4 regions of the Pseudoalteromonas marina genome follow, and region 1 is predicted to be linked to each of the others. Evidence: predicted binding sites of a transcription regulator. Region 1 holds the regulator's gene; each other region holds the start of a gene.
The links. The regulator sigma-54, encoded in region 1, starts transcription at its own class of promoters, with help from an activator protein. The targets are predictions, from matches to a motif close to GTTGGCACGNNNNTNGNNT.
Positions count from the first base shown of each region.

Region 2: the regulator sigma-54 is predicted to act here: its motif matches at 6,568-6,586, upstream of PMAN_RS12060 (BON domain-containing protein).
Region 3: the regulator sigma-54 is predicted to act here: its motif matches at 4,434-4,452, upstream of PMAN_RS17280 (amidase family protein).
Region 4: the regulator sigma-54 is predicted to act here: its motif matches at 6,033-6,051, upstream of PMAN_RS12895 (BON domain-containing protein).

Region 1 is NZ_AHCB03000005.1:250,089-258,248, forward strand. Features, by position in the region: gene ptsN (PTS IIA-like nitrogen regulatory protein PtsN) at 1-408, opposite strand, end outside; gene hpf (ribosome hibernation promoting factor) at 413-700, opposite strand; gene PMAN_RS01185 (RNA polymerase factor sigma-54) at 727-2,226, opposite strand; gene lptB (LPS export ABC transporter ATP-binding protein) at 2,296-3,021, opposite strand; gene lptA (lipopolysaccharide transport periplasmic protein LptA) at 3,018-3,554, opposite strand; gene lptC (LPS export ABC transporter periplasmic protein LptC) at 3,544-4,098, opposite strand; gene kdsC (3-deoxy-manno-octulosonate-8-phosphatase KdsC) at 4,095-4,646, opposite strand; gene PMAN_RS01210 (KpsF/GutQ family sugar-phosphate isomerase) at 4,647-5,618, opposite strand; gene PMAN_RS01215 (calcium/sodium antiporter) at 5,622-6,590, opposite strand; gene PMAN_RS01220 (ATP-binding cassette domain-containing protein) at 6,972-7,787, shown strand; gene mlaE (lipid asymmetry maintenance ABC transporter permease subunit MlaE) at 7,787-8,160, shown strand, end outside.
Region 2 is NZ_AHCB03000007.1:186,118-194,277, reverse strand. Features, by position in the region: gene cobO (cob(I)yrinic acid a,c-diamide adenosyltransferase) at 1-295, shown strand, start outside; gene PMAN_RS12090 (cobalamin-binding protein) at 295-1,152, shown strand; gene ung (uracil-DNA glycosylase) at 1,152-1,814, shown strand; gene PMAN_RS12080 (DUF3545 family protein) at 1,884-2,072, opposite strand; gene tal (transaldolase) at 2,374-3,324, opposite strand; gene yaaA (peroxide stress protein YaaA) at 3,546-4,325, shown strand; gene PMAN_RS12065 (mechanosensitive ion channel family protein) at 4,451-5,407, shown strand; gene PMAN_RS12060 (BON domain-containing protein) at 6,176-6,496, opposite strand; gene srmB (ATP-dependent RNA helicase SrmB) at 6,737-7,963, opposite strand; gene PMAN_RS12050 (tRNA1(Val) (adenine(37)-N6)-methyltransferase) at 8,039-8,160, shown strand, end outside.
Region 3 is NZ_AHCB03000012.1:304,677-312,836, reverse strand. Features, by position in the region: gene PMAN_RS17305 (catalase) at 1-1,426, shown strand, start outside; gene PMAN_RS17300 (ankyrin repeat domain-containing protein) at 1,523-1,984, shown strand; gene PMAN_RS17295 (alpha/beta hydrolase family protein) at 2,104-2,973, shown strand; gene PMAN_RS17290 (TetR/AcrR family transcriptional regulator) at 3,145-3,798, shown strand; gene PMAN_RS17285 (putative 4-hydroxy-4-methyl-2-oxoglutarate aldolase) at 3,802-4,296, shown strand; gene PMAN_RS17280 (amidase family protein) at 4,623-5,831, shown strand; gene PMAN_RS17275 (gamma-glutamyltransferase family protein) at 5,828-7,393, shown strand; gene PMAN_RS17270 (sulfite exporter TauE/SafE family protein) at 7,405-8,160, shown strand, end outside.
Region 4 is NZ_AHCB03000007.1:363,506-371,665, reverse strand. Features, by position in the region: gene secF (protein translocase subunit SecF) at 1-784, shown strand, start outside; gene PMAN_RS12920 (GGDEF domain-containing protein) at 913-2,682, shown strand; gene PMAN_RS12915 (substrate-binding periplasmic protein) at 2,714-3,523, shown strand; gene suhB (inositol-1-monophosphatase) at 3,586-4,389, opposite strand; gene PMAN_RS12905 (VOC family protein) at 4,638-5,054, shown strand; gene PMAN_RS12900 (LiaF domain-containing protein) at 5,110-5,766, opposite strand; gene PMAN_RS12895 (BON domain-containing protein) at 6,087-6,650, shown strand; gene PMAN_RS12890 (YqaE/Pmp3 family membrane protein) at 6,714-6,872, shown strand; tRNA gene PMAN_RS12885 (tRNA-Ile) at 7,158-7,234, shown strand; gene PMAN_RS12880 (porin family protein) at 7,431-8,012, shown strand; gene PMAN_RS12875 (DUF4437 domain-containing protein) at 8,077-8,160, opposite strand, start outside.

The sequences.
Region 1 (8,160 bases):
AGCACAGCGAAGCTGCTTACAAAATTCTTTATTTTTTAGTTTATCAGCTATCGTTGCTAGCGTCTTTAAATGCTGTTGGTTATCGCCTTCAGGTACGATGAGTGCAACAAAAATATCAACAGGGCGGTTGTCTATAGCATCAAAATTAATCGGTGTTTCACTTACTAACACCAATGCTAAAGGTTCTTGTGCGCCGCTCATTCGGCCATGTGGAATAGCAATACCTCTTCCTATCCCTGTGCTGCCTAGCTTTTCGCGGGTTAATAAAGCGCCCAAAATATCCTGTTGAGATAAATACGGTAATTTATCGTGAGCCAGCTCGCTAATAAACTCTAAAATTCTTTTTTTACTATTAAAAAGGACCGCAGCTTTACTGCAGTCCTGGCATATAAGTGAACTTAATTTCATCATATTAGTGTCGAGCAAGCTTCTCTTTGTGTTTAATTACTTGACGGTCAAGCTTGTCAATCAATGAATCAATAGCTGCATACATATCTTGATGTTCAGTGGATGCGAATAATTCAGCACCACTTACATGAATAGTTGCTTCTGCTTTTTGATTTAATTTTTCTATATCAAGAATGACATGAACATTATTAATATGATCAGAGTGCCTTTCTAGCTTCGCAAATTTGGTATTTATATAGTCTCTTAATGAATCAGTTAGTTCTACATGACGACCAGTTAAATTTAGTTGCATAAGCATTACCCTCTTTGTTTAGCGTCTTAAATCAGGCTCTTTCGCTGATTTGACGGTGGAATAGCCAGAGATTCGCGATATTTTGCGATTGTACGTCTCGCTACTTTAATTCCTTGCTCAGCCAATATATCCGCAATTTTGCTATCACTCAATGGTTTTGCTGAGTTTTCTGCTGCGATTAATTTTTTAATAAGTGCACGTATTGCAGTAGATGAACACTCTCCACCATTTTCGGTACTTACGTGGCTTGAGAAAAAGTATTTAAGCTCAAATATTCCACGCGGTGTGTGCATATACTTTTGCGTGGTTACGCGCGAAATTGTTGATTCGTGCATTTCTACCATTTCAGCAACATCATTTAAAACCATCGGTTTCATGGCTTCTGGCCCGTGTTCAAAAAAGCCCTGTTGTTGTTTAACAATACAGTTAGTTACTTTTAAAAGTGTATCATTTCTACTTTCTAAGCTTTTTATAAACCATTTAGCTTCTTGTAAATGTGAGCGAATAAATTGACTGTCGCCGCTTGATTTAACTGTACGCGACATCGCTGCATATTGGCTGTTTACACGAATTTTTGGCATGCTGTCTGGGTTTAACTCTACAATCCAGCGGCCTTTAATTTTTTTAACTGACACATCAGGTATTACATACTCAGACTCTTCTCGTACTATTGTGTCTGCAGGCTTAGGGTTGAGCGTATGAATAAGTGTCATTACTTCTTTAAGCTCATCTTCTTTGAGCTTCGTTTTTTTCATTAATGTACGGTAGTCACGAGCAGCTAACAAATCAATGTGCTCGGTTAAAATCATTTTTGTTTCATCAATAAAAGGCGTGCCTTTATCAAATTGATTTAACTGAATACACAAACACTCTTGTAAGCTACGTGCCGCAATACCCACTGGGTCAAATAGCTGAATGCGCTTTAATACAGCTTCTATTTCGTCAAGTTCAACCTCAACGTCATCGTCATTATCTTGATTAAAGCTCTCTAAAATCTCTTCGCAACTGAGTGTCAGTATGCCTGAATCATCCACCGCTTCTACAATAGCAATAGCAATGGCTTCATCTGTAGGGCTAAATGGCGTTAATTGTAATTGCCACATTAAATATTCGTGAAGCGTTTCAGTTGATGCGCCCTGATATATAGACTCATCTTCAGGCATTGGGCCTGAAGATGATGCAGGGGCTGCACTCATGTACTCATCCCAGCTAACGTCCATTGCCATGTCGTCACTTACGGTATCTTTAGCAAGCGCTTCACCACTGTCTTGTTCATACTCGCTAGGGGCTTCATCTACAGATACGGTTACTGTAACTTCATCGTTATCTGCTTTTTGCTCATTTTTGCCCGCAAGATCATCGGCATAGTCTTGCTCCTCAACCTCAAGTAATGGGTTGCTGTCGAGCGCTTCTTGTATTTCTTGCTGAAGATCCAATGTGCTTAATTGCAGCAAGCGAATAGCTTGTTGCAACTGAGGTGTCATTGTAAGTTGCTGGCCCATGCGCAGCTGTAGTGATTGCCTCATGTATCTCTAACAATCCTTTTAAGTTGTTATAGTTAATACTAGCAGATGCTTATAAATAAGGCGTAAATGTTACAGCCTAAATTGCTCGCCTAAATATACATCGCGTACAGTTTTATCATTTAATACGTGTTCAGGGGTACCAGAAGCAATCAGTTCCCCATGAGAAACAATGTAGGCTTTTTCGCAAACATCAAGGGTTTCTCTTACATTGTGGTCTGTTATTAATACGCCAATCCCACGGTTTTTCAGGTGTTCAATAATTTTTTTAATATCTAATACTGAGATAGGGTCAACACCGGCAAATGGTTCGTCTAGCAAAATAAACTTTGGATCTGCGGCTAAAGCACGTGCAATCTCTACTCGGCGACGTTCTCCGCCCGATAATGCCATACCTTTGCTATCCCGAATGTGTTGAATGCTAAATTCATCTAATAGATTATTCAATGTATCTTCTCTGGCTTGCTTAGTGAGCTCCTTTCGAGTTTCTAAAATAGCCATTAAGTTTTGATACACTGTTAATTTTCTAAATATAGACGACTCTTGTGGTAAGTAGCCAATGCCTAATCTAGCACGACTGTGCATAGGTAAAAGCGTAATATCGTTCTCGTCGATAGATATTTTGCCTTTATCGCTAGGGACTAAACCTACAATCATGTAAAAGGTTGTTGTTTTACCTGCGCCGTTTGGCCCAAGCAAGCCTACAATACTGCCAGCTTGAACTTCTAAGCCCACATTTTTTACAACTTCACGGCCTTTGTAGCTTTTGGCTAGTAGCTCTGCTTTTAATGTGCTCATGGTTGGCCTTTGTCAATTTTTTTAGGCTCCACAGGCACTAAGATAGTGTGTACACGGTCAGTTGAGCTTTCATCTTTTTCGGCGCTAATAAGCTGCTGTTCTATATCGTAGGTAATGCTTTTAGCATTCATTTTTTGCCCAGCTTGAGATATCTCTGCATCTCCAATTAATGTTAAAAAACGCGTTGAAACATCGTATCTAACTTCATTAGCGCTGGCGCTCATTATTGTGCCGTCGGCTTGTTTTTCTTCAAAATATGCAGGCGTACCTGTGGCAATTAACAATTGCTTGTTGTCGCCTAGCTCATCACGCTTGTGAACCTCAAGGCGGTCTGCGGTAATTTTTCTGTCGCCATGAATAATTTCAACATTTTTTTCGAAGATACCTACGTTTTCTTTTAGTTGACCCTCTTGTTTATCCGCACTAATCGAAATTTGATTTGCAGAAATTGGCGCTGTTGGTTCAGCGGCATTAGTACCTAATGCAAGTAAAAATGTTGGAATAATAAAGAGTGTTGATAGTTTATTGGTCATAATAAATAGTTCGCGTATGGTTAATTAATTTTATCACTTCGGTTTTTAAATCGGCTTCTAAGCCTTTACCGGTGATTTTTAAATTGGGCCCTGTAACAATGACAGGCTGCTCTGATTGCATCGTTAGTAATTTTATATCTACCTGAATGTTATCAGCATTAATTTTATCTATCATTGCGTTATCAGTTAAATTACTAGCAACAACGTTACCTTCTAATATTAATTGTCTGCCTTCGTATAATGTTGCTTCATTAGCGTTAATTCGCCATGTTTGCTTGTTGTTGTATAGCGTAAAAATAGGTTTATCAAAAAAGGTAAACCCTAATTCTTGATATAGCTCCATTCGTGCTGCCGTTACTTTATGGCTGATTTTCCCATTTTCGTCATACGCTGTTTGTTTTAGCTCTATGGCTGTGTAATCGGGCTTTGCAATTATGTCTGCTTCGGTTTGTTGTGGTAAATTTACTTGTGTGAAATAAGGGTACCAAAGCCAAACCATACAGCTGATGAATAAAACGCTTAATATTATGCGCGCTGCATTCATGAACTGGTCCCTTTTGTGGTCAAAGGTTTGTTATTTTCAAGCATTAGCAGGTCGGTTAGTTCTCTCACTGCACCAAAGCCACCTAGCATTTGTGTTGTATAATGCGCTAAACGTTTTATTAGCGGATGGGCGTCATTTACTGCAACAGCAAACCCTACTAACTCCATCACTGGCATGTCTGGGCCATCATCGCCAATGTAGGCAATTTGCTCATCATTTAAATTGAGCTTTGTTTTTAGTTCTTCGTAAGCGAGTAATTTATTTTCTTGGCCTTGATATATATGTTGTACTGTTAGGCTTGTCATACGCTGTTGTACTATTTTTGAGTGGCGTCCTGTAATTACCGCAACTTCAAAGCCGCTATTAATTAGCGCTTTAATGCCAAAGCCATCTTTTGTATTAAATGCTTTGAGCTCTTCGCCTTGGTTACCCAAATAAATGCGACCATCAGAAAACACACCATCAATATCACAAATAAGTAGCTTTACTTTTTTTGCACGTGCTTTTGCGTCTTCACTCAATGGTTGATAGAGCTCTTCAAATTGCATTTATAATACTCCTGCTTTTAGTAAGTCTTGCATATTTAATGCACCAATAGGGTGGTTTTGCTCATTAACGATGATTAAACCATTAATACGCTTTTGCTCCATAATATTAAGTGCTTCAGCGGCCAAAATATCTTGTGTTGCCGTTGTGCAGGACTTGGTCATTACAACATCTATTTGTGTTGTATGTATATCAATTCGTTGTTCTAAAATACGACGTAAATCACCGTCGGTAAAGAGCCCTACAAGTTGTTGCTGAGAATCAACTATGGCTGTCATGCCTAAGCCTTTTGCCGACATTTCTATCAGTGCATCTTTTATAGTTTGCGTAACGTTAATAATAGGTGTGTTTTTACCGCTATGCATGACATCTTTTAGGGTCAGCAGTAAACGTTTACCTAAACTGCCGCCGGGGTGAGATAGCGCAAAGTCATCAGCTGTAAAGCCGCGGGCTTCTAAGAGTGCAACTGCCATGGCATCGCCCATTGCAAGTGTTGCTGTTGTGCTTGCTGTAGGGGCTAAGCCTAACGAACAGGCTTCTTTTTGTACTTTTATGCAAATATGTACGTTTGCAAGCGTTGCCATTGTTGAACTAGCGTTGCCTGTCATGGCTATCATTTTTGCGCCGAGGCGTTTCAAAACGGGAATTATATTGAGGACTTCGCTTGTTTCACCAGAATTAGAAATTAGCATAACCACATCATTTTTAGTGATCATACCTAAGTCGCCATGACTTGCCTCACCGGGGTGTACAAAAAATGCAGGGCTGCCAGTACTTGCTAATGTAGCCGCTATTTTATTGCCAATATGACCCGATTTTCCCATGCCTATAACAATAGTTCGGCCTTGGCAGTCGTATATTAACTGACATGCTTGATGAAAATTTTCATCCACATATTGTGCAATATCACTCAATGCTTGGCGCTCTATGTCTAATACACGTAGGCCTTGTTCAATAAAATTTAGCGTTGCCATTACTTACCCTACTTGACTGAAAATATACCCTTGGTAGCCTAAAAAAGCGATTAATAATAAGCCGCCCTCTACTCTATTGATGCGCTGAGCACCTTTAAAGTTCAATGACATGATAATAAGCGCAACCGTGGCACCAATCATAATAAGTATGTCGCGGTTAGCAACAGACGGGTCAATAACAGAAGGGTTAATAATGCCTGCGAAAGGCAGCACGGCAAGAATATTAAAAATATTAGAGCCAACAATATTACCCAGTGCTAAGTCATCTTCATTCTTAAGAACCCCTGCAATTGAAGCTGCAAGCTCGGGCAAGCTTGTACCTATTGCAATAATTGTTAAGCCAATGACTAAATCGCTTAGGCCAAAATATTTTGCAATATCGACCGCTGAATCTATTAAAAAATGTGCACTGACAGGGAGTAATACCATACCAATAACTAACCAAATGACTGCTTTTTTTGTTGGTACGTCATTGGGTACTTCATCACACGCTTCTGATACAAATGGGTCTGTTTGATTTTTAGCACGTAGCGAAACAATAATCAGCCCGCTAATAAAGACGACAAAACCAATTAATAACGCAACGCCTTCAGTAAGCGAAAAGTAGTTATCTGAAAAAATATACCAAGTCGCTAGAGATACGATAAGCACTAACGGGATTTCACGTTTTAAAGTACTTGAAGAAACGCTAAGAGGCCTAAATAAAGCGGTAATACCTAATACCAGTAAAATATTTGTGATATTTGAGCCAATTGCGTTACCTACCGCTGTGTCTGTTTTTCCAGCCAATGCTGCAGAGGCTGATACCATCATTTCAGGTGCTGATGAGCCCATGGCAACAACAGTCAAACCAACAATTAAGGTTGGTACGCCAAAGTTTTTAGCCAGTGCGGCCGCACCATAAACAAACCTGTCAGCACTCCAAACTAGGGCTGCAAAACCAAGAATCAAAATAACAAACGAGGTAACCATTGTATTAAGCCAGTTATTCAAAATAGGAATGGCGCGAATAGTAACAAATGCCACGATGAAAGTATAAATAAAAGAGTAAGGTCAACTACGTAGACTAATTCATTTTACTAAATTAATTAGTCGGGGCTGTTAGGCTTTCAGTATTAAAGTTTTGCTGATGTATGGGAAATAACTTCACCATCAGGTATTGGTTTGCCTAAATTCTAAATAGGTTGCTGAAAATTTAACCTTGATAGGTAACAGACCCTACTTTAAGTGTTGGTTAAGTGAAGATGGGTGAGTCTTAATGTGTGTTTTAAACGTACATTACAAAATCTTACGAATTGTTTTTTCCATATTGGATCAAAAAGATTTAAAATAGGGGCACTAGTGAACATTTTTATGGAGAGCGACTTGTCGCAATCAATAGTAGAAGTCAAGGATGTTAGCTTTTCCAGGGGCGATAGGGTCATATATAAAAATATGAGCTTTAGTGTGCCTAAAGGCAAAATCACTGCGATTATGGGGCCAAGCGGTATCGGTAAAACCACGATGTTGCGTTTAATTGGTGGCCAATTAAAACCTGATTCGGGTGATATTTTATTTGAAGGTGGCAGTATTCCTTCCATGACGCGTTCAGAATTATACGAAGCGCGTACAAAAATGAGCATGCTATTTCAAAGTGGTGCCTTGTTTACCGACATGTCTGTGTTTGACAATATTGCTTTTCCGATTCGTGAGCACACAAAACTAAGTGAAGATCTTATTCGTTTAGTGGTGTTAATGAAGCTGCAGGCTGTGGGTTTACGCGGAGCTAAAGATTTAATGCCCTCAGAGTTATCAGGTGGGATGGCAAGGCGTGCTGCTCTTGCTCGCGCAATAGCGCTCGATCCAGAGCTCATCATGTATGACGAACCGTTTGCTGGCCAAGATCCTATCTCAATGGGCGTGCTTGTAAAGTTAATTAAATCGCTCAATCAAGTATTAGGTTTATCGTCTTTAATTGTGACCCATGATGTAACTGAAGTAATGAGTATTGCCGATCACGTTATTATTATTGCCGATCAGGGCGTAATAGGCTCAGGTACGCCAGATGAAATGCGCAATCATGAATCTGAGCTAGTTCAGCAATTTTTAAAAGGTTTGTCTGATGGTCCTGTGCCATTTCATTTCCCCGCGCAAGCCTATGCAGATGAGTTGCTTGGAGAAAAAGCCTAATGTTGGATTTGTTTCAAAAGTTAGGGCATAAAACTCTGGGTCGCTTTGCTGCCCTTGGTCGCTCAGCTTACATGTTGTTCAGCGCACTCGCGCATGTTCCTAATTTTAAAAAAGGCACTCCGCTGCTTATTCGCCAGCTTTATATGGTGGGTTCGCAGTCGCTGCTTATTATAATGGTATCAGGCTTGTTTATCGGTATGGTACTCGCATTGCAAGGCTACACCGTATTAGTAGGGTATGGTGCTGAAGATAGCTTAGGGCCACTTGTAGCATTGAGTTTACTGCGTGAGCTAGGGCCTGTCGTTACCGCGCTATTATTTGCTGGGCGTGCAGGTAGTGCACTTACCGCAGAAATAGGCCTAATGAAAGCCAC
Region 2 (8,160 bases), on a different contig from region 1:
AGCCGATACCTTAGCAGCGCAAGCAACATGGCAAGAGGCAAAGCGTATGCTTGCCGACAGCAGTATTAACTTAGTGTTACTTGATGAGCTTACCTACATGGTGACTTATGGTTATATCGACTTAGACGAAGTACTAAGCGCACTTAATAATCGCCCAACTATGCAGTCGGTTATTATCACAGGACGCGCAGCGCACAGAGCATTGACTGACCTTGCCGATACAGTGAGCGAAGTACGTAATGTAAAACACGCATTCGACTCAGGTGTAAAAGCGTTAGAAGGGTTTGACTACTAGTGTTTAAATTGCTTTTTATAGGTTTCATGCTGCTTAGTTTACAAGGCAATACTGTGGCGAACTCAGCGCCTGAGATTAAAAAACTACGTATAGTTGCGCTTGCCCCACACATAGTCGAAAACCTATTTGCCATTGGTGCAGGTGACAATATTGTGGGTACCGTTGACTATGCCGATTACCCATATGAAGCAAAAAATATAGCTCGCATTGGCGGGTACTATGGTATTTCTCTTGAGAAATTATTAGCCTTAAAACCTGATTTAGTGATTGCTTGGAAAAGCGGAAATCAGCAGGAAGATATCGCACAAATAGAGCGCTTGGGTATTAAAGTTCATTTAAGTAACCCTACAACCATAGAAGCCGTGCAAACTGAGCTACTAACACTTGGCAAACTAACAGGGTACGAAAAGCAAAGCCAACAGGTTGCTAAAGCTTTTAAGCAAAAGTTAACCGCTATTATTAAAAACCAGCAAGGGAAGCAGCCTATATCTGGTTTTTATCAGTTATGGGCTGAGCCTATGATGACAATCAGTGAAAGTACATGGATTGGCCAACTAGTAAATACCTGCCACGTAAATAATGTGTTTGCTAATAGCACGACCCCGTATCCACAAATCAGCATTGAAAATGTCATTGTTACTAAGCCTCAAATTATTATTATTCCTGACGAAAAATCTAATACCCCGCAGCCTAATGTTAATTGGCAGGCATGGCCAGAAGTGCCTGCGGTTACAAATAACCAGTTTATTCGCGTTAATGCCGATTTACTTCACCGTTTTACACCGCGTATGTTAGATGGGCTTGCTGATATGTGTGATAAAATAGACGCGTCACGAAAAATAATAAAGAGTATGTAATGAGCGACTGGGATACATTTTTACAAAACGAGCTACAGCACCCTTATATGCAGCAAACTTTAAATGCAGTTGAAAACCGCCGAGCTGAAGGTATTGCTGTTTACCCTCCCGAGTCGTACGTATTTAATGCATTTAATGCCACGCCGCTAAACAATATTAGGGTGGTAATTTTAGGGCAAGACCCTTACCACGGCGAAGGGCAAGCTCATGGGCTGTGTTTTTCTGTTATGCCCGAGGTAAAAAAACTCCCACCCTCGCTTAAAAATATGTACAAAGAGCTAGCTACAGATATTGATGGCTTTGTTATTCCTGAGCATGGTTACTTACAAAGCTGGGCAGAACAAGGCGTGTTTTTACTAAATACTGTTTTAACGGTAGAGCAAGGGCAAGCCCATTCCCATAAACATTTGGGTTGGGAGCAATTTACCGATAATGTTATTGCTCACATCAACGCGAACTGTGATGGAGTTGTGTTTATTTTGTGGGGAGCGCATGCGCAAAAAAAAGGGAAAGGCATAGATAGCACTCGCCACTCTATTTTGAGTGGGCCACATCCGTCGCCGCTGTCGGCTCACCGAGGCTTTTTTGGTTGTAAGCACTTTTCGAAAACTAACGAACTGCTGTTAGCGCAAGGTAAAAAACCTATAAATTGGCAGGTTTAGCTTCATAAGCTTAAGCATTAAAAAAGCCCTCATAAATGAGGGCTTTTGTGTAATTGGTGGGTATAGAAATTAAAAATCTAGCTCATCAATTGCAATTGTGTCTGCAAAGTAATCAAACTCCTCTAATTCTTTACGTAGACGTTGTTTATCTTTTATTGCTTCTATTTCGCGCCATTTTCTTTTTTTGTTCTTCTGAGAGGTTTTTCTTTTTTCATCAGGACCTTCTAGTATCTCTAATATATCGTTTAGGCTATCCATGAACTTCTCCTATTGATTTTATTGACCTCAAGAGTACCTATACCACAGGCCCAGCTAAAATAGAATAAAAAAGTGACAGAGATGTTACGAAGTTGTGATGTTTAAATGAAGGTTTATACAAGTAAAGTATTGCTTTTAAATACAAAAACACTTTGTATAAAATTTACAAACAAATTTAAGTCGATGAGAGTTATTTTGTTTACAGCTAAAATGTATGAGGGAGGTCGGGTTATTAGTCCGCACTTTACAGGCATAAAAAAACGCCGCAATTGCGGCGTTTTTTAAAGTACGTTCAAACCAATTACATTGCTTTAAAACGTGCTTCTAGCTGTTCTTGTGCATCAGCAAAAGAGCGAATACCTTCAGCTAGCTTTTCAGTTGCCATTGCATCTTGGTTATGTAACCAACGGAACTGAGCTTCTGTAAGCGGCTCAGGTTTCGGCTCTTTAGGAATATCACTTTCTAGTAAATATTCTTGTGCGCCTTCAAGGTTACCTAAGTCTTCTAAAAGGTTAGGGCTAATAGTTAGCTTGTCACAACCTGTTAGGGCAATAATTTCGCCCGTATTACGGAAACTTGCGCCCATCACTACTGTTTTGTAGTCATGACGTTTGTAAAATTCAAAAATGCTGCGTACTGATTGAACACCTGGATCTTGTAGTGGATCCGTTGGTTTTTCCATGCCGTTAGCAACGTGCCAATCTAAAATACGACCAACAAATGGCGAGATTAGAAATACATTTGCATCAGCACATGCACGGGCTTGGGCGTCGCTAAATAATAAAGTAAGGTTACATTTAGTGCCTTCTTTTTCTAACTGCTCAGCGGCTTTAATACCTTCCCACGTAGACGCAACTTTAATTAAAATTTTGTCTTTGCTTACACCTTCTTTTTCGTAAAGGCTAAGTAATGTGTGTGCTTTATCAATAGTTGCTTGAGTATCAAACGATAAACGTGCATCTACTTCGGTAGAAATATAACCCGGTACAATCTCACTAATTTCTTTACCAAGTAAAACAGCAAAGTAGTCACATGCAAGTTCTAGTTGTTTAGCTGGAGCTTGCTCGGTTTCTTTTGCATAGCTCCAAGCTTTATCTAGGTAAGGCTTATAAGCTTCAATCTCGCTCGCTTTTAATAAAAGCGACGGGTTTGTGGTTGCATCTTCTGGTTGATGCTTTTTGATCGCTTCAATATCGCCAGTGTCGGCTACGATAGATGAATGTTGTTTTAGCCTTTGTAGAGCTGAAGTCATTTGCTTTCCTCATTCCAAGCAAGTTAAAAGAAAAATCGACCCTTAATATATACCATCCATACTGCAACAGTGTGACAATGCTTGATAGGTCTTATGTCCTTATCAATTAAAAAACGGCAATGTATGAATTTTTAAGGGAGGATTTATATAAACAAAACGTGCTTTTCGTTTCATTTAATGTTGAAATTGACATTAAATAATTTACAAGTCAATAGCTAACTATGATCACTGTTATTTCACCTGCAAAAAATCTTGATTACGAAACGCCACCGGCAACCGATAAGTTCACTCAGCCTGAATTACTCGAGCACAGCGAGGAACTCATGAAAGTATGCCGTGAACTAACACCTGCGCAAATTGGCAGTTTAATGAAAATTAGCGATAAGCTTTCTGGCCTTAATGCTGCTCGCTTTAGCGAATGGTCGCAACCCTTTACCATTAATAATGCCAAACAAGCCGCGCTTGCTTTTAATGGTGATGTATACGGTGGGTTAGAGGCGAGCACTTTAACTGCAAGCGACCTTGATTACGCGCAAAGTCATTTGCGTATATTATCTGGATTATATGGCCTGTTAAAACCGCTTGATTTAATGCAAGCGTACCGACTAGAAATGGGCACTAAGCTTGAAAACTCTCGTGGTAAAAACCTGTATGAGTTTTGGGGTAGTATTATTGCTGATAAGCTAAATGAAGTAACAAAAGCACAAGATGCACAATACCTCGTTAACCTAGCTTCAAACGAATACTTCAAAGCGGTAGATAAAAAAGCGCTCAACGCGCAAATTATTACGCCGCACTTTAAAGACTGCAAAAATGGTCAATACAAGGTAATTAGCTTTTATGCTAAAAAAGCGCGCGGCATGATGGCGCGTTACATTATAGAAAACCAAGTAACGCAACTAAGTCAGCTAAAAGAGTTTACTGTAGCGGGTTACTATTTTAGCGCTGAGGTAACAACGAAAGAGTTAGAGCCGGTATTTATGCGCGACGAGCAAAACTAACGCGTTTAATTAAAGCTAAACACATACCCAAAAAGCCATGCATTGCATGGCTTTTTATATGCTGGCGCTAAACTTGCAAACATGAGTTAAGTATTCACATTATTATTTACTCATAGGTGCAAAAAATGATCAGCATACCCTCGATAACAGAAGCTGAAAAACTTATCGAAGAAAAACTCGGCGGTTGGTTTGATGTTGTTATAAGTCACATTCCTAATTTTATAGTGGCGGTTATTATTGCCATTATATTTTCAATGCTAGCGCGCTTTGCTGGCAACCTAATGAAAAACATATTGCGCCGTTCACTCGACTCTCAACAAATAGCCGATTTAATGGCTTCAATATTTAAGGTTATTGTGCTGTGTGTTGGGGTATTTATAGCGCTGGATTTTGTGGGTTTAAAAGGTACGGTTACCTCTTTATTAGCCGGTGCGGGTATTGTTGGTTTAGCCATAGGTTTTGCGTTTCAAGATATGACCGAAAACTTGATTGCGGGCATAGCAATGGGTATACGCAAGCCCTTTAAAACAGGAGACGTAATCGAAACCGACGACGTGTTTGGTTCAGTACACTCAATAAACCTGCGTAATACGCTAATAGAGAGCTTTTACGGGCAGTTAATTTTAGTACCAAACAAGGTATTATTCAGAAATGTGTTAAAAAATTACACCACACTTGGAGTTAGACGCATAGAGGTACCGGTAGGCATTTCGTATGGTGACGACATTGAAAAAGCGAAAGAAGTTATTGTAGATAAGATTAACGATTTGGACTTTGTCATTCGTAAAAACGAAACCGATGTTTATGCTGAAGGCTTTGGCGACAGTAGCATTAATTTATTGGTGTGGTTTTGGATTAAATACCCAGGTGAACCAGACTTTATGACAGTGCGTCATAAAGGCGTAGTTGCTGTTAAACAAGCGTTGGATGAAGCTGATATTAGTATTCCATTCCCTATTCGCACGCTCGATTTTGGTATTAAAGGCGGTGAAAAACTCGATGCCATGATCAGCGATAAAATTAACCAGCAATCATCAAATAAAGGCAACGCTGGTGGAGCTGATTCAGGCCAAAACGAATAAATGAGCCATTAATACCAGTGGGAATTATTTACTCACTCGCAACGCAATTTTACATTTAAATGCGCGTTGTGGGCTTAAATAAAAATGACTTATGGTTCACAACGACTAAATGCAGCTTTATAAAGCTGCATTTTTTTATGGCTATTTAAGTGTTTGAGAAGGTGAGAGCAACGTTAATCGATTATTGATTAAGGCCTATTTACCTTTTGGGGTGAAATTGAAAGCGGGCTATGTGATATATCGATAAGGCTAAGCCTATTGTGTAGTTACTTCCCGAAACCGACGATAACGCAACATAAATATAAAACATGCAGTAACTTTTGTGTTCCTCTCATAGGTTGCTTTTCCTTGTTGCCTTAATAATAGGAATAAAGAGCAAGTAGGGCGTATAAGCTGTATACGACTTTAAGTTATACCTACATAGGCGAAGTCATTAAAATAATGCAGGAGTAGGTACTTAGCTTACTGGGTCACAAATCGCGCACCGTAATTATGTTGCTCCTTGATAGAACACGCTTTAATAATGGCAGTTAAACAGGCCTAGGCTTAATATAAATTTATTATTTAAAGAGCGGATTATTTTGGCAAATATTAGGTTGTAATGTATGCAATTTACAATTGGTATTAGGCGTTAAGTAAGAGGTAATTAAAGCGAGTTTTTTATTGTAGTTAATGCGAGTTGCAAGTAAATACTGGCACAAAAAAGGCGCAGCGTGTGTTGGAGTAACATGCTGCGCCTAGGACCAATTGAGTTAATAAAAATGCGATTCAAATAACACTAATTTTGTTACGGATGATTTTAACACCATCCATATTTTCTAAAAACTTTTGAGCAAGCGCACGTTCAAAACCGGTTTGCGCTTGACCATGTAATACTACCTCGCCATCTTTAACCTGTACGCGAATATTGCTTAATGCAAAGTTGGGGTTAGTACGAAGCGTGCTTGTAATGGTTTGTTGAAGGTTAGGTTGAGTTGCTACGCTGCTGACTACGGCTAGGTGTGTTGCTGCACTCACTTTGGTAGCGCAGGCTAACAAAAATAAACAACAAAACGAAACTAACGCAATAGTTAACTTTAAGCGGTTCATAACTCAATCCTTTTATATCAATTAAAAATTTAGCCAAACCATTAAATATTCTGGCTATTCTGTGTTTAATATTACAAGTTCAGTGCCAGTTTTAATTTATTGAAATATAAGGTTATTTTATTAAGTGGGAATTCAGGTGGGCAATAATTACATTTAAATGGGTAGGTGTTACATGCACCGGTTACATATGTTACACGCATTAAAAAGCCGGCATACGCCGGCTTTGGTAAATATGCTAAGTTACTTTTTCTTTTTAACTTTCGCTTTTTTCTTTGCTTTCATTTTTACCGGATCTTTGCGCTTTTTAACCGGTGGCTTAGCCTCTTTATGCTGAGGCTCAATGCCTTTAATTACACGGCGTTTAAGCTTCTGTTCAATGTAGCGTTCTACTTTGTACAAAATACCAATATCATGCGCTTCAACTAATGAAATAGCGATGCCTTTTTTACCTGCACGACCAGTACGGCCAATACGGTGAACATATACGTCGGCGGTACGTGGCATATCAAAGTTAATAACGTGGCTAATGTCAGATACGTCAATACCGCGAGCAGCTACATCTGTTGCAATTAATATTTTAGTGCGGCCACTATGAAAGTTTTCCATTGCTTTCATGCGCTTGTCTTGTGGCATTTCACCTCGCAGCCAAGCGGCTTTTACACCGTTATTAGTTAATTCACCAATGAGAGTTTCTAAACGTTCACGGGTTTTAACAAATACAATGGCTTTACTCACGTCTGGGCCGTTAAGGGTGTTGACTAAAAGCTCGAGTTTATGGTGGTAATCATCAGCAAGATGAACCCACTGGTGAATTTTAGCTTTTTCTTTACGAGACGACTCAGCTTCTAACAAAGCTGGATCGTTTAATGTGGTTTCTGCAAATCGCTCTACGCTGTCACCCTCAAGGGTTGCTGAGAATAAAAAGCACTGACGGCGATTTTTAGCTTCGTCACAAATACGGCTCATTTCTTTTTTGAAACCCATGTCTAGCATACGGTCGGCTTCATCAATAATAAGCATTTCGACATGTTCAGCATGAAAGTTTTCAGTTTCAAGGTATTCCATTAATCGCCCTGGAGTGGCAATTAACACGTCGTTATTTTTTTCAAAAATTTCTTTATGCGTTCCGTAGTTAATACCGCCGGTCACGACACCAATTTTTAGGTGCGTACGTTTGGCTAGTAACTCACATTGCTCATGAATTTGATAAGCCAGCTCACGTGTTGGCGTCATAATTAATACGCGGGCAAAACCAGGTTCACGGCGCGGAAAATCCAATAAGTATTGAATCGCAGGAATTAAAAATGCCGCTGTTTTACCTGTGCCAGTTGGCGCAGACGCTAAAATATCACGTCCCTGAAGAGCTTCAGGAATAGCTTGTTGTTGAATACTGGTTGGCTTCTCGTAGCCCATTTTATCAATGGCATCGAGTAATTTGGTATCAAGATCAAATTCAGAAAATTGCATAGAGTGTCTAAAATAGTGGACAATTACCTTGATTATACGCGCTATGCTGCGCTTGGTGAATGAAAAGGTGAAAAAATGTCTGGTTTTGCATTTAAACAATTTAAGGTTGAACACGACATCTGCGCAATGAAGGTTTCAACCGACGGCATTTTGCTTGGTGCGTGGGCAAACTTAGCTGGTGCAAACTCGTTACTAGA
Region 3 (8,160 bases), on a different contig from region 1:
CGCAGCTGTTGGCGATAATCAAAACTCAATGACCGCCGGTGAGCGCGGCAGTGTATTGCTTGAAGACGTACACCTAATTCAAAAGCTGCAACGTTTTGCACGCGAGCGTATCCCTGAACGTGTAGTGCATGCGCGAGGAACTGGCGCACACGGCGTGTTTGTAGCCTCAAAAGAACTAGACGATTTAACAATTGCGGCGCCATTTGCAGAAGCAGGTAAAGAAACAGACGTATTTGTTCGTTTTTCATCAGTAATTCACTCAAAAGGTAGTCCTGAAACGCTGCGTGATCCTCGTGGTTTTGCTACAAAATTTTACACAGACCAAGGTAACTGGGATTTAGTAGGTAACAACTTACCTGTGTTCTTTATCCGTGACGCGATTAAATTCCCAGATATGGTTCACTCGTTAAAGCCATCTCCGGTAGATAACATTCAAGATCCTAACCGTTTATTTGAGTTTTTCTCGTACGAGCCGGGCTCTACTCACATGTTAACGTGGGTATACAGCGACTACGGTACACCAGCAAGCTTACGTAAAATGGATGGTTGGGGCGTGCATGCATATAAAATGATTAATAAATCAGGCGATGTTAAATACGTTAAGTTTCATTGGGTAAGCCAACAAGGTATCGACAACCTAGATTCAAAAGAAGTAGCCGAAGTACAAGGAAAAGATTTTCAACACTTAACACGCGACCTGTACACCGAAATTGGTAAAGGCAACTTCCCTAAGTGGGACCTATACATTAAAACACTTGACCCATCGCAGTTAGATGACTTTGATTACAACCCATTAGATGCAACAAAAATGTGGTTAGACGTTAAAGAAACAAAAGTGGGTACAATGACCTTAAACCGTATGCCAACTAACTTCTTTCAATCTACAGAACAAGTTGCAATGGCACCGGCAAATGTAATCCCGGGTATTGAGCCATCTGAAGACAGACTATTACAAGGGCGTGTGTTTTCATACTCAGATACACAAATGTACCGCTTAGGTGCTAACCACCAACAATTGCCAATTAACCGCGCAAAAGTTGATGTTGTTAACTACAACCAAGACGGCGCAATGAACTACGGTAATACAACAAGTAATGTGAACTACCAACCAAGTCACGAAAACGTAGCAGAAAACCCAATTGCACGTAGAAGTAACACTGAACTTAAAGGTTTTGTACAACAAGCCGCGATTAAAAAGCAGCAAAACTTCGCACAAGCTGGCGTACTTTACCGTGGCTTTAGTAAGCAAGAGCGTACTAACTTAGTTGACAACTTAGCTGGCGATTTAGGCAAAGTGAAAGACAGCAAAGTAAAGCACAAAATGCTCAGCTACTTCTACAAAGCCGACAGCGAGTACGGTACACGTTTAACTAAAGCCGTAAATGGCGATATTAAAATGGTTAAACAATTAGCCGCTAAACTTTAATAATTTTACCCAACCAAGAGGAAGGATCGACTCTCCTTCCTCTTTTTTTAAAAGGTAAACCGTATGCGTAAATTCCTTATTATATTTACTTTAGTAATGAGCTTTTCAAGCCTTGGTAATGAACAACAAAATACTGTGAATGAGCCAACAACCGCACAAGCACAATACGACAGCTTACTTGCATATTACTTTGCTGCCGCACGTACTGACGACACCGCCGTAATAACGCAGTTTGTTGATGCAGGCATTCCTATTAATAGTTACAACAACAAAGGTTACACCGCGCTAATGATTGCCACTTATCACGGTAATAAAAGCACAGTTAACACGCTTTTACAGTTAGGCGCTAATGCCTGCCTTGAAGATAAGCGTGGTAATACGGCCCTAATGGCCGCTATATTTAGAGGCGAATTTAGTATAGCTAAAACACTTGTCAGCCTTGATTGCGATAACGCCCATCAAAACAAAGCTGGCCAAACAGCAGAGCAATTTGCACAAACTTTTGGTCAACAAAAAGTACTCGACTTACTAGCGCAGGTGAATAGTGACGCAAAATAGCTTGTTTTTGATTTTTTGCCATTAGGACATGAACACGGGAAAAATAGTATTATTGCCTCTACTGGTCTAACCAGCTATTCTTTTCACCTGTGTACTTTATATGGAAAATAATAACTCTAATGGCCACACCACACTTTGATCACATCACTATTACCTGCAATAACAGGCAAACATTAAGCGCGCATGTATTTAAACCAGAAGACACCATAAAAGGCGCAGTAATGATTGCACCTGCAACGGGGATTAAGCAGCAGTTTTATGCAAACTTTGCTACTTACTTGCAGCAAAATGGATTTGCCGTTATTACGTTTGACAACAGCGGGATAGGCCAATCACTTAAAGGCAGCATTAAAAATAGTAAAGCGAATTTGCAATCGTGGGGCGAGCAGGATATGCCCGCAGTGCTAGAACAACTTCAAAAAACATTTCCGAATACCCACTACCATTTGATAGGTCACAGTGCCGGCGGGCAGCTAGTAGGTTTAATGCACAATGCCACTCAACTCAGCTCACTGTTCAACTTTGCGTGTTCGTCGGGCAAGTTAACCAATATGCGCTTAGCGTATCAGGTAAAAGCACACTTTTTTATGAATGGGGTTATTCCGGTGAGTAATGCACTATTTGGCCATACTAAATCACAATGGTTTGGTATGGGCGAGCCTTTACCTAAAGGCGTAGCTCAACAGTGGCAAAAATGGTGTAACGCACAAGGGTATGTTAAATCAGCATTTGGCAATACAGTATTTCAACATTTTTATAATGAACTAGCCATGCCTTCGCTTTGGATTAATGCCAGCGATGATGATATAGCAAATAACGATAATGTTGCTGATATGCTTTCTGTTTTTCCAAAACTTAACGCACAAACGCTACATTTAACGCCCAGTGAATATAACCTGAAAGATATTGGCCACATGAAGTTTTTTAGTAAAAGGTCTGCCGCTTTATGGCCTTTAGCACTAGACTGGCTAAACAAACATAGTATTTAACACCATGGTGTGTTTAGCTCCCTATACGCTAAACACACACCTGCTAACTCCATCTAACCTCTGCATACCTAAGCATATTTACGTGCTGTTAAATTTAAAGCCACTTTAGTAATTGACCTTTCGGTCAGTAAAGCTACAATCAATCAACACGTTAAACACGCACAATCAATAATGACCACACAAATAAAACCAAATAAAAAAGAAGTCACTCGGGAAAAAAACCAACTGCTCATATTAAATGCCGCCGAGCAATTATTTTCTCTTAATGGGTATGACGGCGCAAGCATGAGCATGGTTGCAAAAGAGGCTAGCGTTCCAAAAGCTAACATACTGTATTACTTTAAAAGCAAAGATGGCCTTTACGAAGCGGTAATAGACAGAATAATAGCAAATTGGAACTTAGGCCTTGATAACGTCACCGCTGAAGACGACCCCGCAACAGTGCTTTATAACTACATAAAAAGTAAAGTAATACTTGCCGTAAACCAACCTCTTCAATCTCGTTTATTTGCCAATGAAATTTTGCGTGGCGCCCCCTATTTACAAAACTACTTTAGAACAAATACACGGCCTTGGGTTAAACAAAAAATTGATGTGTTTCAATCCTGGATGGACGCAAAAAAAATAGACCAAGTGGATCCCCATCACCTTTTATTTACTATTTGGTCAACAACACAATACTACGCAGACTTTCAAGCAGAAGTACTGCTAGTTATGAATAAATTAGAATATGACGAAACCGACGTGGCACAAATAACACAATCAATTGCCCACATAATTTTAAAAGGTATTGGCTTAAAAATACCCGCCCCAAACGAGGCCTAACACATGGAAAACTTTACAACCCCCGACCTATTCGACGATCACCGCAACTCGGTTCAAGTAGCAGATAGTGGCTTGCGCCACTTTGGTAAAAAAACCACCTTTAGTGGCCAAGCAGTAACGGTAACCTGCCCAGAAGACAACTCGTTTGCCGCCGATGTTCTTCATCAAGATGGTAAAGGGAAAGTGTTAGTAATTGATGGGTTTGCTAGCAAACGTTTTGCTTTTATTGGCGACATTATGGCCGAACGCGCGCTACAAAATGGCTGGGAAGGTGTTGTAATAAATGGTTGTTGCCGCGATATAGAAATACTTGCAACAATGGATTTACCTGTAATGGCGATTGGTTCAACCCCTCGTAGCACACTTAAGCGCGGTTTTGGCGATCAAGACCAAGTTATTAATATGCTGGGTACCGCAATAGCACCAAACGATTGGCTGTATGGCGACGTTAATGGCCTAATAATTAGTAAAGCCCCCTTATTTAATAAATTCGTGTAAATAATAACAACCAGTTTGGTGCAACAATGCACCAAGTTGGTTTGTTTTGCGGTTAAAAACACCCACTTTATAACTTAAAAATTATAAATCCCTCTCTGCAACGCCCAAAAACCTGACCAATCGGACAGGAATTTACTTTTGGCATTTGTTTTGCTTGTATTAAGTTCGCTAAAACCACAACCACCGATGCAAAGTACAATTAGTGCTCAGTTAATAAAAATAAGATATTACGTAGAGAGCTAAAAAAATAACAACACTATTCTCTTTTACTCAATTTAAAATTAGTAAATAACCATTTGGTCAGTTTTATGTAGATGGGTTACAAAATGAACACGCAATTAAAAACTAAAAACACAGGTATATTTTGTGACCATGGACCCAGTAATTGGCAATCAAGTCAAACGGGCACACTAAGCACTATGCGCCTAGCCGTAAAAGATGTATTTGCAGTTAAAGGCGAGCGCAACAGCGCAGGTAACCCTAGCTGGTTTAAAGCAGCAAAACCTGCCCAGCAAACAGCAAGTAGTGTTAACAAATTAATGGATACTGGCTGTATTTTTAAAGGTTTTACCCATACCGACGAGCTTGCCTATAGCTTAGAAGGTAATAATACTCACTATGGCGCAGCACAAAACCCCAAAATAAAAGGGCATGCATGCGGTGGTTCTAGTATGGGATCGGCCGCCGCAGTAGCCGGCAATTTAGCTGACATCGGGTTGGGCACCGATACCGGAGGCTCTATTAGAATCCCCGCAAGTTATTGCGGTTTATTTGGTATTAGGCCAAGCCATAACGTAATTGAAAAAGATGGCCTAATTCCGCTAGCTCCCCCTTTTGATACCATTGGTTGGCTTACCCAAAGCGCAGAACTATTAGAAAAAGTAGGCAATGTATTGTTACCAAACCAAGCTATTAATAGTGTAAATACCTTGGTTATTTGTGAGCCCTTATTTGAGCTAGTCAGCCCAGCTTTACAAGCACCACTTAAACAACTGCTTAAAAAAACCAAACCTTTTTTTAAACACCACAAAGAATTTGAACTACCTAACATCAGCTTATTAAGCGAACTCGCTGATAGTTTTAGAATATTGCAAGGACGTGCTATTGCTAAAGCGCACAAAGATTGGCTTCAGTTGCCGGAGCCCCCTCCCCAGTTTACTCCGGCAATTGCGGCCCGTTTTAAAATGGCATTGGCACTAACCGCCCAAGAAGAAAAAGAAGCACTTAACGTTCAAATCCAATGGCAAACATTAATTGCTAAAAACCTAAATTCAACTAGCTGCTTATTTTTGCCAACAACCCCAACAACCGCACCTAAATTGGGCGCCGACACAAGCGCCTTACGCATGCAAATAATTACGCTATCGGCTATTGCGGGCTTGAGCCGCTCGGCGCAAGTTCACTTACCAATAGCTAATCTAGCAAATGGCCATCCATATGGGTTTTCACTCATGATGAGCCACAATAACGATAAAAGCTTACTTGCCTGCGCAACACAACTAGCTGCATATTTTAAACAGGAAACTCTCACATGAACGCACACAACATTGCCTTTACGGCCCCGCACTTCTCAGCGACCGAGGCAGGCACCTTTATACTAAAACAAGGCGGTACAGCCACTGAGGCAATGGTTGCGGCCGCCGCTGCTATTAGCGTGGTTTACCCACATATGAACTCGATTGGTGGCGATAGCTTTTGGCTTATTGATAACCCAAACCAAAGCACACCCACCGCAATTGATGCATGCGGGCGTGCACCAAACGACATCAGCGCCTACAGCAATGAGCAACAAATACCAGAGCGTGGCGGTTTAAGCGCATTGACTCAAGCGGCTACACTTCAAGGCTGGCAAAAAGCCCTTGAATTAGATGAGTACGCAGCCCTTTCGCTAAGTACTATTTTAGCCCCAGCTATCAAACTTGCCCGCGAAGGGTTTACTGTTACCAAAAGCTTGCAAGCAGGCTGCGAAAAACTCGCGACGGTTACCAATACAAATGATGCATTTAAAGCACTATACATCCCAAATGGCAAACCGTTACAAGCAGGCCAACATTTTAAAAACCCAAAACTTGCCGATACCTTTGAGCATTTAGCTAAACATGGCTTAAATGCATTTTATGAAGGCGAACTTGCCGACTCGTTTGCAGCCGACTTAGCCAAAGCTGGTAGTATTATTACCCCAAATGATATTGCCAACACGCAAGCCGATGTAGTAAGCCCGCTAAATGCTAATTTGTCGGGTATTAATTGCTACAACTTACCTGCACCTACTCAAGGCGTACATTCGCTACAAATAATTGGTACCGTTAATAAGCTAAAACACACCGCTAACACCGAAGCCGATTGGACCCACTTAATTGTAGAAGCCACCAAGCAAAGCTTTACGCACCGCCCAACGCTTTGGGCCGACCCTAAAGCGCTTGGCGATGATTATAAAAACGCATTAACTGATGAGCGCTTAACCGAGCTTGCCAACAATATTGATATGAATACCGCCAAAAAATGGCCGTTTGATGCCCAGCCCGGCGATACAGTTTGGATGGCAGCACGCGATAAAAACGGCCAACTAGTGAGCTTTATTCAAAGTATTTACTGGGAATTTGGTAGCGGCATACTCATGAGTGAAGGCGGGTTTGTATGGAATAACCGCGGGCTAAGTTTTAGCTTAAACACTAAAGATACCAATGCACTAGCGCCAAATAAACGCCCAGCACATACCCTTAACCCGGCTATGGCTAAGTTTGACGATGGCAGACGCCTTGCCTACGGCACTATGGGTGGTGAAGGCCAACCACAAACTCAAGCCGCTGTATTTGCCGGATACGCGTGGCGAAATAAATCAATTAACCAAGCGGTAAGCGATCCGCGCTGGTTACTGGGCCGCACATGGGGCGACACCAGCACAAATTTAAAAATAGAACACAGCCTCGCTGCCCAAATAGACAATGAATTAAATAAACGTGGCCACGACTGGGTAAGTGTAGAGGACAATAACGAAATGATGGGTCACGCAGGTGCTATTTTAGATACACCTACAACCCTTGAAGCTGCAACGGATCCTCGCTCTGATGGCCGTGCAACTGTTTCATCAACGTAGTAGGAACACACATGACAGAAATAATAAACCAATGGCCAATTATTGTGGCCTTAATAGCAACTGGGATTTTTGCCGGAATTTTAGCAGGACTTTTTGGCGTAGGCGGCGGTATTGTTATCGTGCCTGTGCTGTACTTTTTGCTGCAAGGCTTTGGCGTAAGCCCTGAGTCGGCCATGATGATAGCCACCGCGACATCGCTTGCCACCATAGTGCCTACGTCTATTTCATCTATTCGCTCGCACCATGCAAAGGGAAACATTGACCTTGCTTTAATTAAATACTGGGCGCCGTTTATTTTAGTAATGGCCGTTGTAGGCAGCTACTTAGCGCACTCAATACGTGGTAATGCACTGGTACTTATGTTTGCGTGTATTGCTATTTTAGTTAGCCTTAACATGTTATTTAGAGCCGGCGCCCCTGCCCTTGTAAGTAAGTTACCAGGTAAATTTGGCCAAGGCATAATGGCAAGTATTGTTGGTGGCTTATCGGTCATGATAGGCATAGGCGGCGGCACAATTGGCGTGCCCATGCTTAGTGCATTTAACGTACGTGCCCATGTTGCCGTAGGCACAGCAGCTGTATTTGGCTTATTGATTGCGCTACCTGGCGTAATTACCTTATTAAGTATTGGCACAACGCCAACCGATGCTCCCCTAGGTACGTGGGGGTTAGTTAACCTCCCTGCCTTTTTACTTATTATTCCACTTACTATTTTGTTTGCGCCTATTGGCGTAAAAATTGGTAGCAAGCTGGATCAAAAACAATTA
Region 4 (8,160 bases), on a different contig from region 1:
TCAACCGGCTGATCTTAAAAAAGTGCGTAATGTACTTGGTGAAAATGGCTTTGCTGATGCATCAGTGCAGCTATTTGGTTCGAGCCAAGATATATTAGTGCGCTTAGCTCCACGTGGAAGCGATGTTAAAGCTGAAGTAATTGGTAACCAAGTAATTGATGCACTGAAAAAAGCGGATGACAGCGTAGTCATGCGTCGTATTGAGTTTGTTGGCCCAAGTGTCGGTGAAGACTTAAAAGAGCAGGGTGGCCTAGCCATGTTAACTGCACTTATTTGTATCTTAATTTACGTTGCATTTCGTTTTGAATGGCGTTTTGCTGTGGGTGCTGTAGGCGCACTATTACACGATGTAATTATCACTTTAGGTTTGTTTTCAGTACTGGGTTTAGAGTTTGATTTAACTATATTAGCGGCAATATTGGCGGTAATCGGTTACTCACTCAACGATACTATTGTTGTATCTGACCGTATTCGTGAAAATTTCCGTAAAGTACGCATCGACGATACCGTTGAAATTATTGATATTTCACTTACGCAAACACTTAACCGTACACTTGTTACATCAATCACCACAATTTTGGTATTGATTGCATTGTTTGTATGGGGTGGACAAACCATTCATGGTTTTGCTACTGCATTATTGTTTGGTGTATTTATTGGTACATATTCTTCTGTATATGTTGCAAGCTCGGTTGCACTTGCAATGGGAGTTAGTAAAGAAGATTTAATACCAGAAGTGATAGAAAAAGAAGGTGCAGATCAAGATCCGATGGCAATGCCATAATCTTAAATGCATTAAAAAAACCGCTCTATGAGCGGTTTTTTATTGCCTGTAATATAGGGGCTTGAAATAAAAATGTCATACAGAATTGATATTTTGTTGCTCTATTTAAAATAATAATTGAGCCAGTAGTGACCCTTCAACGACAAGCCTTAGAGGCTATTTTAGATAGTGGGGAAGTAACCACGTTATTTCAGCCTATTTTAGATATATCTGGTCAGCTCATTCTTGGTTACGAGGCGCTTAGCCGTGGTCCACAAAATAGCCCATTAGAAATGCCCAATATGCTCTTTAAAGCTGCGCATCAAGAGGGCCTTATTTCTGAGCTAGAGCTACTATGCCGCTCAAAGGCAATAGAAAACTTTGTTAAGCTAAATTTGCAAGGTAAGCTTTTTTTAAATGTGAGCCCAAAAACGCTACTAGACCCTTGCCACCCAAAAGGCGAAACACGCCACCTAACCGAGCAGTTTGGTTTAGCGACTAATCGTGTTGTTATAGAAGTAACAGAGCAAGACAAAGTAGATAACGACGACTTATTACTTAAAACCATTGCGCATTACCGAGAGCTCGGTTTTACCATTGCAATTGATGATTTAGGAGCTGGGTACTCTGGCTTAAAGCAGTGGTCTGCACTGCGTCCTGACTATGTAAAAATAGATCGTTATTTTATCGATCATTGCGATCAGAGTGAGGTTAAAAAGGAGTTTTTAAAATCAATTATTGTTTTAGCTAAAGCAACAAACACCTTAGTGATTGCAGAAGGCATTGAGCGCTCTGAGGAACTCGCTCTGGTTGAAAGTTTAGGCATTAATAATGTACAAGGTTTTTTATTTGAACGACCGAACTTGCAACCAAGTCGTGATTTTAGCTCTGCTCAAATACAAGCACTTACATTTAAATTATGTGATCAGTTTGACCAGTCAATGGCGATTGGCGCGCTAAGCCAACCACAAAAGGCCATAGCAAGTGATACCCGATGCAAAGACGCTCATTTACTCTTTGAGCAAGACAAAGCCATTATTAGCATACCTGTAATTAATCAACAGGGTCAGCCAGTGGGCCTACTACATAAAGACCAACTTACCGAGGTATTTGCAGCACCCTATGGTCATGCTCTTTATGATAAGCGCCCTGTTATAGAGTTAATGGATAAACAACCCCTAATTGTTGATGAAGACCAAAAGCTAGATACGGTGAGTAAGCAAATAACTGAGCAAGACTTCGATATTAGGCGCCATATTGTTATTACTAGAGGCGGCAATTATTTAGGGCTTGCGCCACTAAGAGACATTTTAAAACATATAACAGAAGAAAAAATTCGCCACGCACAACATGCAAATCCGCTAACAATGTTGCCAGGCAATGTTGCAATTAACGAAGCTATAGAGCATAGGTTACGTAATAAAAATAAATTTCATCTTGCTTATATTGACCTGAATCACTTTAAACAGTTTAACGATCTTTATGGCTACGCGAGTGGTGATAGTGTCATTAAATTATTGGCTGATGTAACAGTGCAAGCCTGTACAAATAGTGCTAACTTTGTAGGACACATTGGTGGTGACGACTTTATGGTTGTTTTTGACCAAAGCGATGCGGTAAGTATTTGTAACCGTATTATTGAACAGTTTGAACATCGTTCTCGTGCTTTTTTTACGCCCAATCACATAGCTAGCAAAGGGTATTGGGCTACAAATCGTGAAGGTGAAAAGCAGTTTGTACCTTTACTTACCTTATCAATAGGATTAGTTGAACCCGATTTACAGCAGTGTAAAAATAGTCATCAGGTTGCTGCATTAGCAACGGATGCGAAAAAAGAAGCCAAACGATTTCGTCATAGCTATCTTTTTACATGCAAGCGAAGGCGCCCAGCGCCTCCAGTAGTAGCGATTAGCAAATAGTAAAAAGGTAATTTACTAATAGGTGATCATGATGTTGCCATTAAAGTGTATCGTATGTGTAGTGAGCTTGTTTATTGGAAGTGTTGTAGCAAGCGAAGTTAATATTGTAAAAATTCCGAAAGATCAACATGCGCATTTTGCCCGTGATGATTACCTCAATGACATGCTAACCAAGGCATTGATAAGAGCCCAGTATCCTGCCGAAATAGAACGTGTTGCTGTACACCCGCATCAGCAACGCAATTTAATGTCACTTGATGATGGCTCGCTTGATTTATATTGGAGTATGAGCAGCCCTGAACGAGAGTCATTAGCCACAGCCATTAAAATTCCATTGTTCAAAGGGTATATAGGCAAAAGAGCATTAGTTACAAATAAACAGAATTTAGATAAATTTAAAGACATAAAAACGCTTGAGCAATTATCAAAACTGAGCTCGGTACAGGGGCATGATTGGCCTGATACACGCATATTGGTTAATAATGGTTTAAACGTGAGGCCATTATCAAACTTAAAAGCCATGTTTGCGCTTACTAGCCAAGGCCGCATAGATTACTTTCCGCGATCATTTATTGAAGTAAATTCTGAGCTTTTAGAGCGAGATCACAAAAATTTACGTATTGTGCCTAATTTATATATTAGCTACCCAACAGCGCTATATTATTTTGTGTCTAAGGATAAGCCTGAGTTAGCTAAAGCGGTTGAGCAAGGAATAAAAATAATGCAGCAAAACGGCGAGTTTGATGCGTTATTTTATGAGTACTTTGCTACAGATTTAAATTCCCTTCCTTATACAAAGGGGGAAACTATAGAGATTAAGCTAATAAACCCATATTTTTAACAACAAAAAAGGAGCCTAGGCTCCTTTTTTGTTGCACCAATTATATTGGTAAAAGCAATTTATTAGCGAAGTAACGACTCAGTTAACACTGGACGAATTTCACGAATAATAGCTTGAGTCAGTTTTGGCGCACCACAGATGATATTGCCACTGTGGTTGTAGTTATTACCACCAGCAAAATCGACAACCATACCACCCGCTTCTTTAACCATAAGCTCGCCTGCAGCAGAGTGCCAAGGTTTTAAGCCAATTTCAAAAAAGCCATCAACACGGCCAGCAGCAACATACGCCATGTCTAATGCAGAACAACCTGCGCGACGAATATCTGCAGTGTGAACAAATAACGCTTTAAACGCTTCAGTGTATGCATCTGTATGTTGTTTATGCTTAAAAGGGAAGCCCGTTGCTAATACTGTACCAGCAAGAACAGTTGTTTTACTCACGCGTAAACGTTTGCTGTTAAGTTGTGCGCCTTGACCTTTAGATGCAGTGAAAAGTTCACCACGAATCGGATCATAAATAACGGCTTGGTCTAAACGACCTTTAACTTTAAGTGCAATAGAGATTGCGTAATGTGGAATACCTTTGATGAAGTTTGTTGTTCCATCGATAGGATCTACAATCCATTGGTAATCATCATCCTTGCCTTTGTGCTCACCTAGTTCTTCGCCCACAACAGAGTGAGTAGGGTAAGACTGTAAAATAGTGTCACGGATTACGGCTTCGGCTTCTTTATCAATATTAGTTACTAAGTCGTTAGCGCCTTTTTGTTGCACTTCAACTTTTGATAAATCTTCGCCAGCGCGAAGTAAAATTTTGCCTGCGTTACGCGCAGCGCGAACCGCAATGTTTAACATTGGATGCATGGAGTTACCTTTGGGTTGTAAAAGAACGTTTGTATTTTCAGCCGGCGTATTTTAGCGACTTTTGACATAAAGTAAACAATAAACCCTAAATACTTGTGGGTGTTTTTTGTACAGTCTTGAAAGTGTTGCACATTTAATTAAAACAAAAGTGTATTTTTAATTACCCACTAAAAATTTAAAAAAAGCGCTTTACCTAAAGTTAACTTGAGGTTTTATTGTGTGTTTAAATTAACTCACAAGGAAACAGTATGTATTTAGAACACGTAAATTTAGTTGTTAAAAACATTGATACCATGATTCGCTTTTACCAAGCCATTTTTCCCCACTGGGTAATACGAAGTGAAGGGCGGGGTGAATGGTATGGAAAACCAAGGCGTTGGGTCCACTTTGGTGACGACACGCAATACATAGCAATGAGCGATCATGGTGAGGGTGAAAACAGGGCGCTTTCAGGGCATCAAGTTGGGTTTGCTCACTTTGCTTACGTGACGGCTAATTTAGATAATACGGTGTCTCGTTTAAATAAAGCGGGTTTTTCAGTTCATAAGCAAGGCAATGAAAACCCATTTAGAAAAAATATCTACTTCAGAGACCCTTCGGGCTTTGAAGTTGAGTTTGTAGAGTACTTGTCGGATATACCTGCAGAACGAAATAATGATCTTTAAGCCCACCACTATATGGCTGCCAAAAGCAGCCATATTAAAGCAAATACAGTTGCACTTATTTACTGCTTACCCCTAGCTGTGACTTTAAATCGTTTGCAAAGCTCATGAACTTTTCTTTTATGGTACGTTTTATCTTTACTTCAATCGACCCTAGTATCGCTTTGCCTTCAATATGAATGGTAGGACCTTGACGCTTATTTAACGTTACTGATTTGTTTTCTAGCGTACTTAAAATACAAAACATTTTGGACACAACATTAACATGCTCGGGTACGTAAATTTCGTCGCTACCAAAAATGCAATTAACATGAATTGTCACGTTTTGATGGGTAAAGATAGCGTCGGTGAAATCAAGCACCACAGAGCCCATATAATTATTTAGGTAAATATTTTTAGGAACCACCCATTGTCCGCTTCGCTCGTTTGAACCCAAAATACTGCGCAGTGTAATGTCGTCATCGCTATTTTGTTGAGCACTGTAATTAGGCGTAAACTGCGATTGCTTTTCAGCTTTGTATTGCTTGTCGGTATTAAGTGTTAAGTCTTCTACTAACGTAAGCAGCACAGAATTGTCTTTTGCATCCATTGCTTTGTCTAATCGTCTTTCAAATGCCTCAACAGATATAACGCCATGGCTATAGTTATAAATTAACTGATCAATCACTTGTTCGCGTACTTGCTCTATTGGGCGGTCTTCAACTTTTACAGACATGGGGCATTCCTTAATTGTATTTGCAATTAGTTAACTAGTAAGCAAACCCTATACCAAAATTAATTTTGTTTATTATCAATAGTTTAATTTTTAAAGGCTTTTTGTTTAGTTGTTATATTAACGACACATTAACCAAAATAGCAATAATCTAGTAATTTTCACACGTTGAGAAAGTTTTACTCACTTGCCTGTAAATAGGGGAAATGCGTTAAACCTATAAGAGTCTATTTTTTTCGTTAAGCCTATGATTTTTAATAGTAAATAAAGTTGGCTTGATGTTCGCATTAGTTAAAGTGTCTTTAATCAAAAGGAGAAAGATTATGAAAACATTTAACAAATCTATTATCGCCGCGTTAGTTCTTGGTACAACAGCAATGGGTGCACAAGCAAACAGCTGGGAAAACGAAAGTAAAGATGCTTGGATTGATGGCAAGGCAGAAACTGTGCTTCTTATGAACACAGACCTAAACAACTTTGACATAAACACTGATGTAACAAATGGCAAGGTAGTACTTACAGGTAAAGTTGATAGCGAAGTAGAGAAAGAGCTAGCAGAAGAGCTTGTACTTAGTCTAGATGGCGTCATGGACGTTGAAAACAGCCTAACCGTTGTTAAAAACATGAGCGCTAAACACACAGATTCTAAAATGATGGATGATGATAACGACCTAACGGACGCTAAAATCACCACCGTTATTACAACACGTTTCCTATTTGATTCTGAAGTAGGTGGAACCGATATTGATGTAGATACCGATAATGGTGTTGTTACATTAAACGGCTCAGTTGAATCATCAGCGGAAAAGCAATTAGCAATCGAAATTGCAAAAAATGCTGAAGACGTACGTGATGTGGTAGATAACTTATCTATCGTAGCTGAATAACGTTATACTCAAAGCCCAGCATTGCTGGGCTTTTTGTTTTTAACTGTTTGAAGGAGCTAAATAATGGATATCATTCGCATAATACTGTCTGTTTTGCTACCACCACTAGGTGTTTTTTTACAAGTGGGCTTAGGTATGCATTTTTGGATTAATATTTTATTAACGCTATTGGGTTACTTCCCTGGGTTAATACATGCAATTTATATTATTGCTAAAAAATAATGCGCAGCTGAGCTATGTTTACGCCAGTTGTAAGTAAATATTGCTCAGCGCATTCTATTAATAAATATTATTTTTAATCATTTTTACTTTATTTTCCTAAAACTCCCCAAATTTACCCATTCACACTCTTTAAAAGATTACAATTTAAGCAGTTAGCTTATTGATTGTTAAAATAAAGGTTTTTGGTAGTGACAAGCCCTAAAAAAGTTTTTATACTGCAACCCGCTTTAGTCGCTCTGTGGCTGAACGCTTCAAAAATTAACTGCCTTGCAGTTATATAAAGTTGGCCCCTTAGCTCAGTTGGTTAGAGCACACGACTCATAATCGTTAGGTCCCCAGTTCGAGTCTGGGAGGGGCCACCACTTTTCAAAGCCTTCCAAGTAAATCCTGTTAAATTTTTACGCACTTAAAACCCAAAGCTCTACATTATTATCCTTTATTGGTTGATATATTGATTTTTAATTAATCTATAAAATTTCTAATTGCAATCAAATATATAGCTGTGTATTTTATTGGGTACAACAATATGTTGTTAAAATATATCTAAAAGGAAGTACCATGAAAATGAATAAAGTCACACTCTTATTATTAAGCTCAGTTTTTGTCACCCCTGCTGCATTTGCAGAAACACCTAACTTTAATTATGTGTCTGGCGGTTATTTAAATGCAGATCTTGATGGCGATGATTTAAACGGTTGGACGCTTGATGGTAGTAAATTACTAGACGATAACTTTTTTGTGTCTGGTCAATATAAGACTGTAGGCGACTCAGAAGATGGTTTGGATGTAGATCTAAATTGGTTGAGCGCAGGCGTGGGTTACCGTACTGCAATTAGTGAAAGCACTGACTTTTATGGTTTAGTAACGTACGAAAACATTGAAACTGAAGTATCGTTCAGCGGTACTGATTTGTCGGATGATGAAAATGGCTATGGATTATCTGTTGGTGTTAGATCAATGCTAACTGATAGCATCGAAATTGATGGCCGCTTAAGTTACATTGATATTGCAGACGACAGTGAAACAGCTATCACTTTAGGTGCTCGTTACTATGTGAATACAAATTTATCTGTAGGTACTAGCTACACCACAATAGATGATTTAGATTATATTAGCTTAACTGCACGTTACAGCTTTTGATCACAAGCAGTTAAATGAGCGCACTTATTAGTGCGCTTTTTAGTTTTTACGTAGCTACAACACGCTAATTTACGTGGTATAAGCCATTGCTGCGAATGTAAATAGTTGCTGGTATATCGCTTGTGTTCTCAAGCGAGTGAATGAACTT